4 regions of the Allomesorhizobium aridi genome follow, and region 2 is predicted to be linked to each of the others. Evidence: predicted binding sites of a transcription regulator. Region 2 holds the regulator's gene; each other region holds the start of a gene.

Region 1 (4,202 bases), 330 kb from region 2:
CTCCGGCAGCCCGTCGATCGCCCGCGAATCCAGCTTGATAGCCAGCGACTGTCCCTTTTCTTTCGTTTCGGGAACGAAATGATTGCTGCGCAACGAGGATTCAACGAGATTGAGGTAGCGCCTGATGATGGTGTCGTCGTCGATATTGGGCACATCCTCCAGCGCATCCTTGATCTTGGCCTTGAGGTGCCGCGCCGTCACAACACCGTCGCGCTGCGCAGCCGGGTCGAACAGCGCCGCAAACATCGAATAGAGCCCGCGCGCGATATCGGGATAGCGGTTGAGCACGGCCGCGATGAAACCCTGGCTCTGCGGGATTCCGGCCTGCTGCAGGTAGCGGCCATAGGCTCGCAGGATCGCGATCTCGTTCGACCACAGGCCGGCCGTCTGGGCGAGACCGTTAAAGCCGTCATTATCGGCGTCGCCGCGCCACACCGACAGGAACACGTCCTCGAACAGCTTCCCGCCGTCCTTGAGGTCTATCGCCTGCCCGAAGGCGTTCTCCAGGTCCATGTCGTGCACGAACACCAGGCCGGTTTCGCGTTCGCCCACCTCGAAGGTGCGCTCGCTGATCACCCTGAAGCCGATATTCTCCAGCACCGGCACGCGGCGCGACAACGCCACCGGCGAGCCGAAATGGTAGATCTTCAGCGCCGCCTGTTCGGGCTTCTGGTCGCCGTGCCGGTAATAGTCGATGGCGATCGGATTGGCCTCGTCGAGCGCGGCGATGCGGCGGGCGTCGACCAGCGCCTCGGCCGCCGAGAAGCTGCCGCGATAACTTTCCGGAAATTTCGCGGCGATGGCCGACAGTTCCGGCCCTGCGCCCGAAGCGTCCGCCGCATCCCGCAACGCGTCCTCCCAGGTGCGGACGATGTCGCGGACTTCCGCTTCGATCTTCTTGGGGTCGACCTTCGGCGTCTTGCCTCCGGAGCGGCCGATGATGAAATGCACCCGCGCCAGGCCGCCTTCCGGGAAGGCGGGATAGTAGGCCGACAGCCTCCCCTCGAACACGTTCTTCAGGTAGTCGCCGATGCGTACCCGCGCGCGGCTGTCGTAGCGGTCGCGCGGCACGAACGCCAGGATCGAGACGAAGCGGTCGAACTGGTCGACCCGTACCAGGGCCCGCACGCGCGGCCGCTCCACCAGCCCGAGGATCGCTTCGGCATGCTTGCGCAGCGTCGGCACCGTGATCTGGAAAAGTTCGTCGCGCGGATAGGATTCGAGCACGTTGATCAGCGCCTTGCCCGAGTGGTCGCCCGGGTCGAAGCCGGATTTGGCGATCACCTTCTGCGCCTTGGATCGAAGATAGGGGATCTTCATCACCGAGCGCGTATAGGCGGTCGACGTGAACAGGCCGACTATGCGCAGTTCCCCCGAAAGCGCGCCCTTCTTGTCGTAAGTCTTGACCCCGATGTAGTCGAGATAGATGCGGCGGTGGACGACCGACTTGGCATTGGCCTTGGTCACGATCAGCGGATCGGGCCCGTGCAGGAAGGCGCGGATTTCGGGCGTCGTCGTCGCGCCTTCGATCTCACGCCGCAGCACCATCACGTTGGGATCGTGCAATATGCCCAAGCCGGGGCTGGATGCGCGCTCCAGCGTGCCGCTCTTCTCGCCGCCCTTGTAGGCAAACTCGCGCATGCCGAGAAAGGTGAAATTGTCGTCGCGCAGCCATTCCAGGAACGCTATCGCCTCCGTCACCGCGTCCTTGTCGAGCGGTATCGGGGCATAGCGAAATTCCAGGATCGCCTGGTCGAGCCGCGCCAGCATCGGCTTCCAGTCGCTGACCGCGTGGCGGACCTGCCCGAGCACGCGCGCCAGCCTGTCGCGCAGCGCATGGGCCTCTTCTGTGGAAAGCCTGCCTATATGGACGTGGATGACGCTCAGGCGATCGGCGTCGTGGTCCTTGGCAAAGCCGCCGTCGCCGAGGATCTCCTCGACGCCATGCTTCCCGTGCCTGACCACGATCACCGGATGCGTGACCAGCGCCGGCTCGCCCGCCGTGTCGGTGATCTCGCCCAGCACCGAATCGAACAGGAAGGGCATGTTGTCGTTGACTACGGTGATAACCGTCACCGGCCGCCCGTCGCGCACCATGCCGGCGGCGCTGTCGATTGCGATGACGCTCTCGCCCTTGTGGTGCTTCGTGACCGCGCGATAGGCAAGTTCGGCGGCCTTGGCGAGAACGGCAGGCTCATAGGCGGCGACGTCTTCGGCGGGCGTGCGCGCATGCAGGTATTCCGCCAGCCGCGCCGGCCCGTCTATTGCTTTAGGTGTGGGGAGTCTCGGTGCCGCCGCTTTGGCCTTGGCGCTGGATGCCATGATGCTTAAACCTCCCCCGGTCCCATGCTTTTGCGTCTATCGTAGCAGATGAACCGCATTTGGCGACACGCGCATTGGCGCAAAATGCAAACTTCTGATGAAAGGGAGATGACGGCCATGAACGAGCGCATCCATGCACTGGAGCTTCCCGCCGCCGGGTTGAGCGAGGCCACGCAGGCCTATTTCGCCAAATGCGAGGAGAAGCTCGGGATCGTCCCGAACGTCCTCCTCTCCTACGCTTTCGACGAAAAGAAGCTGCGCGCCTTCACCGACACCTACAACGACCTGATGCTCGGCGATTCCGGCCTGTCCAAGCTCGAGCGCGAGATGATCGCGGTCGTCGTCTCCTCGATCAACCACTGCTACTACTGCCTCACCGCGCATGGCGCGGCGGTGCGCCAGCTGTCCGGCGATCCGGAGCTGGGCGAGATGATGGTGATGAATTACCGCGCGGCAGCGCTTTCGCCGCGCCACAAGGCGATGCTGGATTTTTCCGCCAAGCTCACGGAAGAGCCTGCGAAGATCGAGGAGAGCGACCGCGCAGCGTTGCGCGAGGCCGGCTTTTCCGACCGCGACATCTGGGACATCGCCTCCACGGCCGCCTTCTTCAACATGTCGAACCGCCTCGCCGCTGCGATCGATATGCGGCCCAACGCCGAATATCACGCAATGGCGCGGTGACGCTTCTCCCCGTCGCTATAGGGAGAAGATTTCGGCAGGCAGGGCGGCATGCGCTTATGCCCGCAGCCACTCTCACCGCGTCGCGATAGCCGCCGCCGCACCCGCCATGGTGGTTGCGCTGACCCGGTTGGCGATCTTCATGGCCCGTTGGCTCTTGAGCAGTTTTCGCGCCTGCGCGGCAGCGATCACCCAGACGGCGTCGATGGCGATGAGCACGACGGCCATGGTCAGCGTCAGCTCCAGCCAGCCGACCAGCGTCACCGAAGCGAGGTCGATGATGGTCGGCAGCAGCGCCAGGTAGAACATCATGATCTTGGGATTGCCGAGCGTCACCGCCATGCCGGCGAAGAACAGCCTGAAGGGCGTATCTTCGCGCGGCATGTCGCCGTCGCGGACCGCGACCGGCGCGGTCCACATTTTCCAGGCGAGATAAGCCAGGTAGGCGACGCCGGCCCATTTCACGATGACGAATGCAACATGAAAGGTCTGCGCCACGAAGGCCAGGCCGAACACGGCCAGCGACAGCCAGATCGCCTCGCCGATCCACATCGCCGCAAGGAAGGGCAGCACGTCGCGGAACCCTTTGGAAATCACCCGCGCGACCAGCGCGGCGATGCTTGGTCCTGGCGACCCCGCGGCGACAAACAGCGCGCCCGCGAAGATGAGAAGCGAGGTGAGTTCCATTGCGATGCTCCGTTGACAAGCTGCCTCATGATAACCTGACGGTTGGCCTGAGGGAATTGCCCCCGTGCCGGCAAGTCGCAACGGCTGCGATTGGCGCGATTGTGTTGAAGAAGTCGCCGCGTTTTTTCAACAGAATCGGCGCGAAACTGGCTATCCATTCGTCATCCTCGGGCGGAGCAGGAGCAAAGCGACGCAGCGGAGAGACAAGGATCCATGCTGTATCGTCGCGGCAGTGCTCCGGCAGTCCAGAACGCGATTTCCCGAAAGCGGCAACGACACCCACTCACGAAGTGTGGACAAAGCCAGTCCGCTCCTGGTCGATTTTCGCCGCTGCCGAAGTTTCCTTGCAACGATTTCAAGCGCTTGGCGATTTGGCAAAGGAATCTTTTATCCACACCCCCTGCCACTTCCACCATACTGCATCCCGGCAGCTTGCTGGTGGGAACGGGTGTGCACGACCGGCATCCAGGCAAGTGTGGCGCCGGAGATGATCCCCGCATGGTCGTGCGGGGCGC
Region 2 (4,202 bases):
TGCGCTGTCTGAACCGCATGAACGACACGATCGACATCGCGCGGGTGTCGGGCAAGATCACGCTCGACGGCGAGGACGTCTACGATCCGAAGATCGACGTGGTCGAACTGCGCGCCCGCGTCGGCATGGTATTCCAGAAGCCCAACCCGTTTCCCAAGTCGATCTACGAGAACGTCGCCTACGGCCCGCGTATCCATGGCCTTGCGAAAAACAAGACGGATCTCGATGGCATCGTCGAATCCAGCCTGAAGAAGGCCGGCCTGTTCAACGAGGTGAAGGACCGCCTGCTCGAATCCGGCACCGGGCTATCCGGCGGCCAGCAGCAGCGCCTGTGCATCGCGCGCGCAATTGCCGTCTCGCCCGAAGTGATCCTTATGGACGAGCCGTGCTCGGCACTCGACCCGATCGCCACCGCCAGGGTGGAGGAACTGATCGATGAATTGCGCGAGAACTACACGATTGTCATCGTCACCCATTCGATGCAGCAGGCGGCCCGCGTTTCGCAGCGCACCGCCATGTTCCACCTCGGCTATCTGGTCGAGGAGGGTGCGACCGACAAAATGTTCACGAACCCCGACGACAAACGCACGCAGGACTATATCACCGGCCGGTTCGGCTGAGTGACAAGGCGAGGACGATAGAATGGGTGAGCACACGGTTGCCTCTTTCGACGAAGAACTCGGGCATGTCGACCGGCTGATCCGCGACATGGGCGATCTCGCCGGCGCGATGGTCGGCGCTTCGATCAGGGCGCTTCTGTCATCCGACAATGCACTGGCGCAGCGGGTCATCTCCGACGACGCCATCATGGACGCCAGGCAGCGCGAACTCGACGACCGCGCCATCACGCTGATCGCCAAGCGCCAGCCGATGGCGCAGGATCTGCGCGCCGTGCTCGGCGCTATCCGCATGGCAGGCGATCTCGAGCGTATAGGCGATCTCGCCAAGAACATCGCCAAGCGCGTCAGCGCTGTCGGCCAGAGCGCGACGCCGCGCGACCTCTCGCACAGCATCGACGCCATGGCCCAGATGGTGCTCGCCCAGGTTCATGGCGTGGTCGACAAATATGTCGCGCGCGAACCGGAGGCGCTGCAGACGCTGCGCGCCGATGACGAGAAGATCGACGTCAAATACACGTCGGTGTTCCGCGAATTGCTGACCTACATGATGGAAGACCCGCGCAACATCACCGCCTGCACGCATCTCCTGTTCTGCGCCAAGAACCTCGAGCGCATAGGCGACCATGTCACCAACATCGCCGAAAACGCCTATTTCGTCATGACCGGTTCGCAACTGCCGCCGAACCGGCCGAAGCTCGACGAGACCACGCAGACGGTGTCGGCCGAGTAAGCAAATCGGCATTGGGATTTCATTTATGATCGCTCCGAAAATCATGGTTGTCGAAGACGAGGAGCCGCTGGGCGTGCTCCTGCGCTACAATCTGGAATCCGAAGGCTATCAGGTCGAGATCGTGCCGCGCGGCGACGAGGCCGAGATAAGGCTGCAGGAGAACGTGCCGGACCTTCTGGTGCTGGACTGGATGCTGCCGGCGCTTTCGGGCATCGAGCTCTGCCGCCGGCTAAGAATGCGACCTGAAACCGAGCGCCTGCCGATCATCATGCTGACTGCCCGCGGCGAGGAAAGCGATCGCGTCAGGGGGCTCGCCACCGGCGCCGACGACTATCTGGTCAAGCCGTTCTCGACGCCGGAATTCATGGCGCGGGTCAAGGCGCTGCTGCGGCGGGCAAAGCCCGAGGTGCTGTCCAGCGTGCTCAAGGTCGGCGACATCGTTCTCGACCGCGAGGCGCACCGGGTCTACCGCAAGAAGAGCGAGGTCAAGCTCGGGCCGACCGAGTTCCGGCTGCTGGAATTCATGATGCGGCATCCAGGCCGGGTGTTCTCGCGCGGGCAATTGCTCGACAATGTGTGGGGCGAGACGATCTATATCGACGAGCGTACCGTCGACGTGCATGTCGGGCGGCTGCGCAAGGCGGTCAACAACGGCCGCATGCCGGACGTCATCCGCACCATCCGCGGCGCCGGCTACGCAATCCGCGAGGAATAGCGTTTACGCCACTTCGGTCTTCCTGGCAGGCGTTTCCGTTGGCGCGCCGGCGGCGAAGATTTCCTGGTCGATGAGGGTCAGCGCGCGCATGGCGCAGCCTTCGCGGATCAGCGGAACCTCGTCCGGCTCGACGGCGAAGGAGATCGCGCCTGAATGCTGGCCGCCGGCGGTTCTGGCGATCGCCTCGCGCAGAGGCGGCTCGATCAAGTCGAAGGCGGCGGCGCCTATGCCGACCATCGCCACCGGGGCGGGGTCGATGAGCGCGAACAGGCTGCCTAGGCCGAAGCCGATCGCCTCGCCGGCCCGACGGAACGCCTCGCGCTCGGGCCCTTCTTTCGCGCGGGCGGTTGCCGCGAGCGCTTTCATGTCGGCGTCGCTGATGTCGGCTACCGGCTCCTCGTCCTCGCTCGATTGACGGGCGGCCCGCCAGATCGCGTAATTGCCGGCATAGGCCTCGACGCAGCCGCGGCGTCCGCAGCGGCAAAGAGCGCCATCGGGACGGTGGATCATGTGCCCGAACTCGCCGCCTGAAGATTGAGTGCCGGTGAAAAGCTCGCCCTTCAGCACCAGGCCCATGCCGATGCCGTGCGACAGCAGGATCGCGATGAAATCGTCGCGGTAGCGCTCGGGATCGCGCCACTTCAGCGCCTCGGCGATCATGTTGCAGTCGTTCTCGACCGTCACCGGAATGCCGAACTCGCCTTCGAGCGTATCGGCGAAGCCGATGCCCGAATGCGGGGTGATCGGCGACCACAGCATGGTGCGCCGCCCGGCGTCGGTCGTGCCCTGGACGGCAAGCACCATGCGCATGATGCGCCTTCCGCCCGCTGCGCCGAGCCGCCGCCGCACCATCGCCAGGCATTCGCCTATCAGCTCGTCCTCGGGCAAGGTCAGCGTCGACAGCTTGCGCTGCTCGCTGGTGACCGTCTGGCCGGCATAGTCGACAACGGCGACGGAAAGGAAATTCAGCGCCAGGACGATGGTGACGACGGCTGCCGCTTCAGGCTTCAGCGCCAGTGCTACCTGCGGCCGTCCCCGCTTCAGCGAAACCGCCTCGCCGCTTTTGGTCTCGGCCAGGATGCCCTCGGCGATCAGGTCCGACGAAATCGCCGATATCGTGGAGTGGCTGAGGCCGGTGGCGCGAGCGATCTCGGTGCGCGACGGCTGGAAGGCGCGGCGCACCGCCGAGATGACCATTGCGCGGTTGCGCCTGCGCAAATCGTCGTGACGGATTCCGACCGACATTTCCTGCAATCCTCCCGCGGCTGCCGCCGCAGACCTTCCCTTCCAAGCCAAGGTCCGTCAACAGCGCCGCAACAATATTGACAGAAGTCGCCGCATGCGTCATTCTTTTTTCGAGGCTCGAAAAAAGAGCTTCGGACGACGTTCAATGCGCCTCCGGGCGCACTAGGGAGGTAATCATGAAAAAATTTGCAACCGCCATTCTGGCGGGTGTGGCGATGACCGTGTCGCTTGCGGCAGTGGCCGAGGCGAAGGACAAGATCATTGGCGTATCCTGGTCCAACTTCCAGGAAGAGCGCTGGAAGACTGACGAGGCGGCGATCAAGGCGGCGCTCGAAGCAGCCGGCGACAAGTACATCTCCGCGGATGCCCAGTCCAATCCGGGCAAGCAGCTCACCGATGTCGAAAGCCTGATCGGCCAGGGCGCCAACGCGCTGATCATCCTGGCGCAGGATTCGAGCGCGATTGCGCCGGCCGTCGAGAAGGCGGTCGCCGAGGGCATTCCGGTGGTCGGCTACGATCGCCTGATCGAAAACAAGGACGCCTTCTACCTGACCTTCGACAACAAGGAAGTCGGCCGCTTGCAGGCCAAGGGCGTGTTCGCCGTGAAGCCGGAAGGCAACTACGTCTTCATCAAGGGTTCGGGCTCCGATCCGAACGCCGATTTCCTGTTCGCCGGCCAGATGGAAGTGCTCAAGGAAGCAATCGACGCCGGCAAGATCAAGAATGTCGGCGAGGCCTACACCGACGGCTGGCTGCCCGCCAACGCCCAGAAGAACATGGAGCAGTTCCTGACCGCCAACGACAACAAGATCGACGCGGTCGTAGCCTCCAATGACGGCACGGCCGGCGGCGCCATCGCTGCCTTGTCGGCGCAGGGCCTGGCCGGCGCGGT
Region 3 (4,202 bases), 2.7 Mb from region 2:
CTCGGCTGGGCTGACCCGGTCGACAAAGCAGAAGCCAGCATCGCACCGGCCAGCGTAAACCGGCAGAACAAGCGGCCAAATCTGTTTCGCTTGGTCATTGGGCCAATTCCTTTGCGATGTATCATGCGGCGACCTCGATCTCTTGCCCGGGGACGACCTCAGCCGTTTGCGGCGCGGGCACGATCCCGAGCTTGCGAAGGGCGGGAAGGAACTTGTTGTGCCTCGTTCCCTGATTGAGGATGGCTATGCCGGTGCAATATTTCGAGCAGTGCTTGGTGGGGTGCTGGTGCATTGCGCGCAGGAGGCGATCGGCTATCCCGTTGCCGTTTGCGGATTTCGTTTCCAGGATGAAGTGATCATCACTGACGGCGTGCGACGAGCCGGGAGCGAAAAACCGCATCCCGCTGTCGATCGTCATGCGCTCGCCGCCGTCCTTCGCCACGAGTGTCATGCGGACATAGCGCATGTCGAGGACGCGTGAGAGCGCGTACGGAAACTCCTGGCGATACTGGTCGAAATAGACTTCGTGCACGTAGGCGAGCGCCGTCTTGTTGAGAATGCCGAATTTACCGGCATCATAAGGCAGCCGCTTCTTGATCGTCGCGCCGCGCTTATCCTTGAGCTTCACCTCGACGAAACAAAGCCCTGCATCGGCATATTTCCGGATCCGGACTTTCGCCCGCTGCCGCCGACCCTGATGGTGGTCGAAATAGCTGCGCCGGTCCGCATCGTCGAAATAGCAGGTTTCATAGGTGAACGACCGGCGGCCCTCGATTTCCAGAATATCGAAGCGCCTTGCCAGTTCGGCAGCGGCGCGATGCAGTATGCCCGCGCGGGTGACGTATTTGTTGTCGAGCCGCTCCAGCATCTCGGCCTTGGAGTTGAGGGCAGCGAGGCTGATCGGGTCGAAAACCTGCTCCAGGCGCGCGTCAGTGTTTGCGATAGAAGACATTGAGCCTCGCCATTTCCGTGATGTAGTCGAGTTGCAGAACCTGATAAGACAGCACCGTGACCCCCAGCCGCTCCGAGAGTTCGGCGCGCATGGTTTCGGGGTCCGACAGCAGCGTCAGGTGGATTTTGTCGAGCGTGACCTTCGCCCCGCTGACCGATTGCAGCATCTTCGGGTGGTCGACCACGTAGGCGCCGACGAGCACGAACAAAACGATCATCGCCGCGAAGGGCAGCGTCGTTCCCTGCACGGATGAGATGACTGCGATGGCGACGCTGCCGAAGAAATAGGTCATCTCGGTTTTGCTGAGCGGCTCCGAGCGCAGTGTGAAGAGCGCCAGGATAGCGAACAGGCCAAAGCCCGCGGCAACGCTGAAATTCACCGAAGACAGGACGGTAAGCACCGCAAAAACGAAGATGTTGAACAGAGCGGCAGCCGTCACCAGCTCCTTGTCCCGATAGCGCCGGTAATACATGCCGAACGTAAGAAGCGTCATTCCAACGAGGTTCAGCGCGAACCTGATCGCCTGAGCCGCCAGCGGGTCCTGAAGGGCTTGCATGAAAAAGGAGTTCATCGCGCCCTCGCCATTGGGGCGCCTGGCGATGCTGCCGGGATAAGTGGAACGGGGTGCATTTCAGCTCCTGCTTCTCGTGACGCCATAGGCGGCGCTGAATGGAAAACGGGACGATCCCGCTCCATTCCGGTCGGAAAGTCAGAGGCTGCGGAATGCGGCGGCGTCGCTTAACCTTCCAGGATCAACGACTTGTCGGGAACGCATTCGGAGGTGTGACAGTCCGATGACAGATTTATGAAGCTAGCCGGCTAAAGCTTCGTGGGAGTTTGGCTAGATTTTGGGGCACCCTAGATTAGAATTTGACAAACTTCAGGTGAGAGGAGGGTAAGAGCCGGTGTCCCAGCCGCGCTCGAAACATGCTCGATCAGGACCTCGCAGCCATCCGGAAATCTAACGGTTTTTCGATGCCGCCCGATCGCAGGAACCGGTCTTCGTAGAGAATTTGGAAAACGTGCAGGGGATGAGCACGAGGCGGTCCGCCGTCAGGTCAATCGGGCTCCCGCGTGCCTCCAGCGCGTGGGCAACCGCTTCGAACCGTCTTTATCCAGCGTGCTCGGCAATCACCGCGAGAAAGGCGGGGCCATAACGCTCCAGTTTGGCCTCGCCGACACCTGGAACACCGGCCATTTCCGCACGCGAGGCGGGGCGGGCCGCGGCCAATTCGATCAGCGTCCGGTCATGAAAGATCACATAGGGCGGCACATTCTGCGTTCGGGCGATTTCCATGCGTTTTGCGCGTAATGCCTCGAACAGTCCACGATCGGCGTGTGGCAGGGCGGCAGGTGGGCTGTTGCGAGAGACCTTTTCGCGCCGGGCGCGCGGCGGTGGCGGCGTACGCAGCATGAGCATCCGCTTTTCGCGCAGGAACTGGCGGCCCGCGTCCGAGATCGACAGCCCGCCATGGCCGCTCAGGTCAACGTCAATCAGTCGTAGCGCAATCAACTGACGCAAGATCGCGCGCCAGGTGCGGCCGTCGTGCTCCTTGCCGATGCCATAGGTGGAGACGCGGTCGTGGCCGAACTGCATGATGCGTTCATCCTGAGCACCCAATAGGACATCGACGATGTAGGCCTGGCCGAAGCGTTCGCCGGTCCTGTGAATGCACGACAGGATTTTCTGCGTGGCGATCGTACCGTCGAACAGCCTTGGCGGCTCGGCACAGGTATCGCAGTTGCCGCAAGGTTCGCAGCGGTCGCCGAAATAAGAGAGCAGCGCCTGGCGGCGACAGCCCGCCGTCTCGGCCAACCCAAGGAGCGCATCGAGCTTTTGCCGTTCCATACGCTTGCGCTGTTCGGGTGCATTCGATTCTTCGATGAAGCGACTGCGCAAAGCAATGTCTTCATGGCCATAGAGCATCAGGGTGTCCGAAGGCAGGCCATCGCGCCCGGCACGACCGGTCTCCTGATAATAGGCCTCTATGCTGCCTGGCAGATCGACATGGGCGACGAACCGCACATCCGGCTTGTCGATGCCCATACCGAATGCGATCGTGGCCACCATGATGACGGCCTCGTCGCGCTGGAAGCGCGTCTGGTTCCCCTCGCGCGCTGCCTTGTCCATGCCGCCATGATAGGGGAGCGCGTTATAGCCTTGCGTGGAGAGCCAGGCCGCCGTCTCCTCGGTCTTTCGTTTCGACAGACAGTAGACGATGCCGCTTTCGCCCTCATGGCTCTTCAGGAAGCGCTTCAACTGCCCCCTCGGATTGTCTTTCTCCTCCATGGCGTAGCGGATGTTGGGTCGATCAAAGCCGGCGACGAAGGCATCGCTTTCCGCGATCTTGAGATGCGCCAGGATTTCAGCCCGTGTCGGAGCGTCGGCGGTGGCCGTCAGCGCCATGCGCGGAGTGTCGGGGAACAGCGCGACCAGAGCGTCGAGCTGGCGGTACGAGGGACGGAAATCGTGTCCCCACTGCGACAGGCAATGCGCTTCGTCGATCGCGATCAGCGACAGGGGCACTTGGCCAAGCTGCTCCAATATGCCGGATCTGAGCAGCGTCTCAGGGGCTACGTAGAGGAGGTCCAGAGCGCCGTCGGATACGTTTCGCCACAACGCGCGCCGCTCATCGCCTGTCAGATCGGAGTTGAGCGCGGCGGCCCTGACTCCTGATTGACGCAAGGCAGCCACCTGATCGGCCATCAGAGCGATCAGCGGTGAGACTACGAGGCCCATGCCGGGCCGGGCCATCGCCGGGATCTGATAGCAAAGCGATTTGCCGCCGCCCGTCGGCATCAAGACAAAGGCGTTGTTGCCGGCCATCACATGGTCGACGATCTCCGCCTGAGGTCCACGAAATGCATCGTAGCCATAAACGGCTTTCAGAATATGCGCGGGATCGGCGGTCACGGTAACCTGTGGCAAGAATCAGAAAGACCACGCCTAATAACAGTTTTGCGAGGTGAAGAGCGCCCAGCGACCTTCCTGCTGAGCAATTTCGCCTCCAGCATATTAACCGAGCGATGAAGGTTAGCCGAGATGAAGCGATTCCCTTGGTTCGGCTAGCCTGCATCTTGCATCATCTACGAAGTTCGTGATCCGTTGTCGCAACATTGGCGTTGTGAAACCCGACGATGCTCGGCTATGCAAGGGCATGACGACGATCGAGGACATGCTCCGGCCGCTCTCGCTGACGGCCGGTCTTCTCGCCCGCTTCTGGCCGCAACTTCTGCTTCTTGGCGCAAT
Region 4 (4,202 bases), 2.9 Mb from region 2:
TTGCCCAACACCGATCGCGCCGCTTACCGACGATCTTGAGGAGCTAAAGGACGAAATCAAAAACATGGTCTATTGGTATGGCTCAGGCACCAATGTTTCGGAAGGCCTGGCATGGGGAATGCGGGTTCTTTCGCCGGGCGAGCCATACACGCAAGGAAATCCCTTCGACGCCAAGGAAACCACCAAAATGGTCGTAGTATTCACCGACGGCGACAACAACGTGTTCGGCGCGGCGAACGCCCTGATCAACAAGTCGGATTACGGCTCATACAATTTTCTCGACACGGGTCGCATGGGAACGACCAACCGGAACACGGCGCTGGACAATGTAAACAAGCTGACCCTTGGCGCATGCACGTCGCTGAAGGATAAGGACGTGCGGATCTTTACCGTGGTTCTGGGCGCCGATTCTCAGAAAAACCGCGATCTCTACAGCGCCTGCGCCACAAGCACGGCCGACTACTATCCGACGAAGAACCCCGAACAGCTCAAGGCCGCCTTCAAGCAGATCAGCTACTCAATCTCCCAGCTTGCGGTTACAAACTGACGGGGCAGGCAAATTGCCTTCACAGCCTTCACCAGGACTCAACTAGTGCTTCGCTTTTCCTTTTTCGGCGCCGGGAAGAAAGCCTTCTCGCCGTGGCGCTTGCCGAACATGATGTCGAATTGCAGCAGGCGGAAGTCGCGGATAGCCGGATCGATCTCCTTCGCCCGCCCCCAGTCGAATGTCGCCATGCCCCGCGGCGTCACGAGCACGTTGCGGTCCACGACGCGATAACGCTGGCGCATCTCGCCGAGGAAGCCGGTGTAATAGGGGTGGCTCATGCCGGCCGTCTCCAGCACGTGGAGCGGCAGGAAGGACGGGCTGATCGAGCCGAGATGGTCGACCGGACCCTTGCGGTTCGACCAGATCACCAGCGGCGTTTCGTGCTGGATGCGCATTTTCGCGAGTGGCGCCTTGCGCTCGGCGACCGGGTTTTTCATGAACCCGGTCTCGACGAAGACGGGGCCGAGCGGCGGCAAATGGTCGCCGAAGAAGGCGATGACGGTTGGGCGCTCTCGCTTTTCAGCCCACTCGATCAGCCGAGCCAGGCCCTGGTCGGCATCGGCGGCTCCCTCGGCGAAGGTCAGGATCGAACCCCTGCTCCAGGCGCTCACCGAGGTTTCGACCTTGTGGCTGGTGGTGGGGTAGCGGTTCGGCTCGTAGGGGCCATGGCTCTGCAGCGTCACGGCGAAGAAGAAGAACGGCTCGGCGGTCACTTCGGCCTGGCGGATGATTTCTTCCGTGAGGGCGGCATCGGAGACGAGCGGTCCGCGCGTGGCCAGCGGCGGCAGGTTCTCTTCCGACATGAAGCTGTCGAAGCCGAATGCCTCATAAACCGGCGTGCGATTCCAGAACCAGCCTTCGAACGGGTGGATTGCGCGGGTGGCGTAACCCTGACTCTTCAGGAAGGTGGCGAGCGAGGGCAGTGGCTCGCGGACATATTGCTGATAGGGAATGCTGCCATAGGGCAGGAAGGCATTTGAGAAGCCGGTCAGCGCCTCGAATTCGACATTGGCCGTCATACCGCCGAATTCCGGCGAAAACACATGCCCGGACTGCACCGCGCGGACATTGGAAACCGGGTCGGGCGTGATCGTGACGCCCGGCAGCCGGGTGGGATCCCAGAACGATTCGCTCATCACGATGATGATGTCGGGCCGTTCCGGCGGAACCGACGCCGAGGCCACGGGGCGCCTGACGGCCTCTATCGCCTCCTTTGAATAGCCCTCAGGGGCCTTGACCTTGGCCATCGGCACGTTGAGCGCAAAGGCGATGGCGAAGCCGTTCGAGGCGTAGTTTTCCTTCTGGTCCCACATCATCGGGATGATCTGAAGCCGGTCGCGCGCCCAGGAGAAGGTCGCGTAATCCATGATCGAGCCGAAGAACAGCAACGCCGGCAAAGCGACCGCGAGCCGCGCGGCGCGGGCGCGCATCGGCAGGGCGGGAACCTTGCGCCGCCAGAATCGCCAGAGCGCCACCAGAAGCGCGATCGCGGCGATCGTGGTGACGACGAGCATGATTGCCAGCAGCGGGCGCTCGCGAACCAGCAGCGGCGTCAGTTCCACGATCTGGCGCGCATAGAGGAAATCGGTCGGGTAGAGCGGATCGCCGAGGTAATGCGCTTTCTGATGACCCACAAAGGCTAGGAACAGGACAGCGGGCGCGACCACCAGCAGCGCGTGATAGGCGCGGCCGAGCAGGGCGTCGAAAAAGACGATGAGCAGCGCAAACAGGATGATGGTGGTCCAGCCGGGGCGGAACGGCTGCTGGAAGAAAAGCAGCGTTTCGGGGAGCGAGCCGCGCACGATCCATTCGACCGAAAACACCAGGACTGCCGAAACCAGGAGCGTCAACGCCGCCGAACCGGCAATGCGCAATAGACGGACACGTCGCCGCGTTTCGGCCAAATTCCCTTTTCCCGAGGCTTCCCGCGTCGCCGAAACCCGGTCTGCGACAATCTTTGCCAACTTAATGTCCTCAATGCGTAATAAAAAACGTCATGCAACTGTCATTGTTCCGTCACAGAAGCTAGCGCGTGTGGCGGAAATAAGAAGTTCAGCAGCGCTTTGTTCCAAAGCAGGAGGCACGGGCTTGACTCGCCGGCCCGCGTCACGCCACACGGCAGCGGAGAAGAAATCGCGGAGCGAGATCATGGCCGTCGCATTCACTTTTCCGGGGCAGGGGAGCCAGGCCGTCGGAATGGGCAAGGACCTCGCCGACACGTTTCCCGAGGCACGCCGGGTATTCGACGAGGTTGATGACGCGCTCGGCCAGAAGCTCTCGAAAATCATGTGGGAAGGGCCGGAAGAGACCTTGACGCTGACCGCCAACGCGCAGCCCGCGCTGATGGCGGTGTCCCTCGCAGCGGTGCGGGCGCTTGAGGCGCGAGGCTTCTCGCTGAAGGACAAGGTTTCCTATGTTGCCGGCCATTCTCTCGGCGAATATTCCGCACTTGCCGCCGCAGGCATGTTCACGGTGGCCGACGCCGCCCGGCTGCTCCGCATCCGCGGCGATGCGATGCAGGCTGCGGTTCCGGTCGGCGAAGGCGCAATGGCCGCGATCATCGGACTGGAGCAGGGCGATGTCGAGGCGGCCTGCACGGAGGCCGCCAAGGGGTCGGTGTGCCAGATCGCCAACGACAATGGCGGCGGACAACTGGTGATTTCGGGCGCCAAGGCGGCGGTCGAACTCGCGGCCCGGCTCTGCACCGAAAAAGGCGCCAAACGGGCATTGATGCTTTCAGTCTCCGCTCCCTTCCACTCCGCTTTGATGGGTCCGGCCGCAGAGACGATGCGCGAAGCGCTGGCCAGCGTGAAGAAAAGTGCTCCGGCAGTGCCAGTGGTGTCGAACGTCTCGGCGACGCCGCTTAGCGATCCGGACCAGATCGTCGCCCGCCTCGTCGAGCAGGTGACCGGCCGCGTGCGCTGGCGCGAGACGGTGGAATGGTTCGGCGCCAATGGCGTGACGACACTTTACGAAGTGGGAGCAGGGAAAGTGCTCTCAGGACTGGCGCGGCGGATCAACAAGGAGATCGCTACCAGCGCGATCAACAATCCGGCCGATGTCGAGGCGGCGGTTGCGGCGTTAGGGTGAACGATTAAGCTAGAACACTCCCTTACCAAGGGAGTGCCCTATCAATTGGAACGGGAGTCAAAAATGTTTGATCTGACCGGCCGCAAGGCGCTCGTCACCGGGGCGAGCGGGGGTATCGGCGAGGCGGTGGCGCGCGCGCTGCATGCGCAGGGCGCGATGGTCGGCCTGCACGGCACGCGGGTGGAGAAGCTGGAGGCGCTGGCCGCCGAGCTCGGCGACCGCGTGAAAATATATCCGGCGAACCTGTCGAATCGCGACGAGGTCAAGGCGCTTGGCGCAAAGGCCGAAGCCGATCTCGAAGGCGTCGACATACTGGTCAACAATGCCGGCATCACCAAGGATGGGCTTTTTGTCCGCATGTCGGACGCGGATTGGGATGCGGTGATGGAAGTCAACCTGACGGCGGTGTTTAGGCTCACCCGGGAATTGACCCATCCGATGATGCGCCGCCGCAACGGCCGCATCATCAACATCACCTCGGTGGTCGGCGTCACCGGCAATCCCGGCCAGGCGAACTACTGCGCCTCCAAGGCAGGCATGATCGGCATGTCGAAATCGCTGGCGC

What was found. The regulator PhoB, encoded in region 2, activates phosphate uptake and scavenging genes when phosphate is short. The targets are predictions, from matches to a motif close to TGTCATNNANCTGTCAT.
Region 1: a site for PhoB is predicted at 2,420-2,436, ahead of ACG873_RS23085 (NAD-glutamate dehydrogenase). Genes of this name have one in related genera too.
Region 3: a site for PhoB is predicted at 1,736-1,752, ahead of ACG873_RS04065 (DUF4956 domain-containing protein). Genes of this name have one in related genera too.
Region 4: a site for PhoB is predicted at 2,540-2,556, ahead of ACG873_RS06885 (LTA synthase family protein). Genes of this name have one in related genera too.

Annotation. Positions count from the first base shown of each region.
Region 1 is NZ_CP171729.1:4,271,329-4,275,530, forward strand. It holds gene ACG873_RS23085 (NAD-glutamate dehydrogenase) at 1-2,322, opposite strand, end outside; gene ACG873_RS23090 (peroxidase-related enzyme) at 2,440-3,003, shown strand; gene ACG873_RS23095 (LysE family translocator) at 3,076-3,687, opposite strand.
Region 2 is NZ_CP171729.1:3,939,459-3,943,660, reverse strand. It holds gene pstB (phosphate ABC transporter ATP-binding protein PstB) at 1-620, shown strand, start outside; gene phoU (phosphate signaling complex protein PhoU) at 643-1,350, shown strand; gene phoB (phosphate regulon transcriptional regulator PhoB) at 1,376-2,065, shown strand; gene ACG873_RS21435 (ROK family protein) at 2,069-3,310, opposite strand; gene xylF (D-xylose ABC transporter substrate-binding protein) at 3,487-4,202, shown strand, end outside.
Region 3 is NZ_CP171729.1:446,615-450,816, forward strand. It holds gene ACG873_RS04060 (polyphosphate polymerase domain-containing protein) at 122-952, opposite strand; gene ACG873_RS04065 (DUF4956 domain-containing protein) at 930-1,523, opposite strand; gene recQ (DNA helicase RecQ) at 2,064-3,866, opposite strand; partial or broken gene ACG873_RS04075 (hypothetical protein) at 4,111-4,202, shown strand, end outside.
Region 4 is NZ_CP171729.1:1,014,829-1,019,030, forward strand. It holds gene ACG873_RS06880 (pilus assembly protein TadG-related protein) at 1-547, shown strand, start outside; gene ACG873_RS06885 (LTA synthase family protein) at 586-2,511, opposite strand; gene fabD (ACP S-malonyltransferase) at 2,696-3,637, shown strand; gene fabG (3-oxoacyl-[acyl-carrier-protein] reductase) at 3,701-4,202, shown strand, end outside.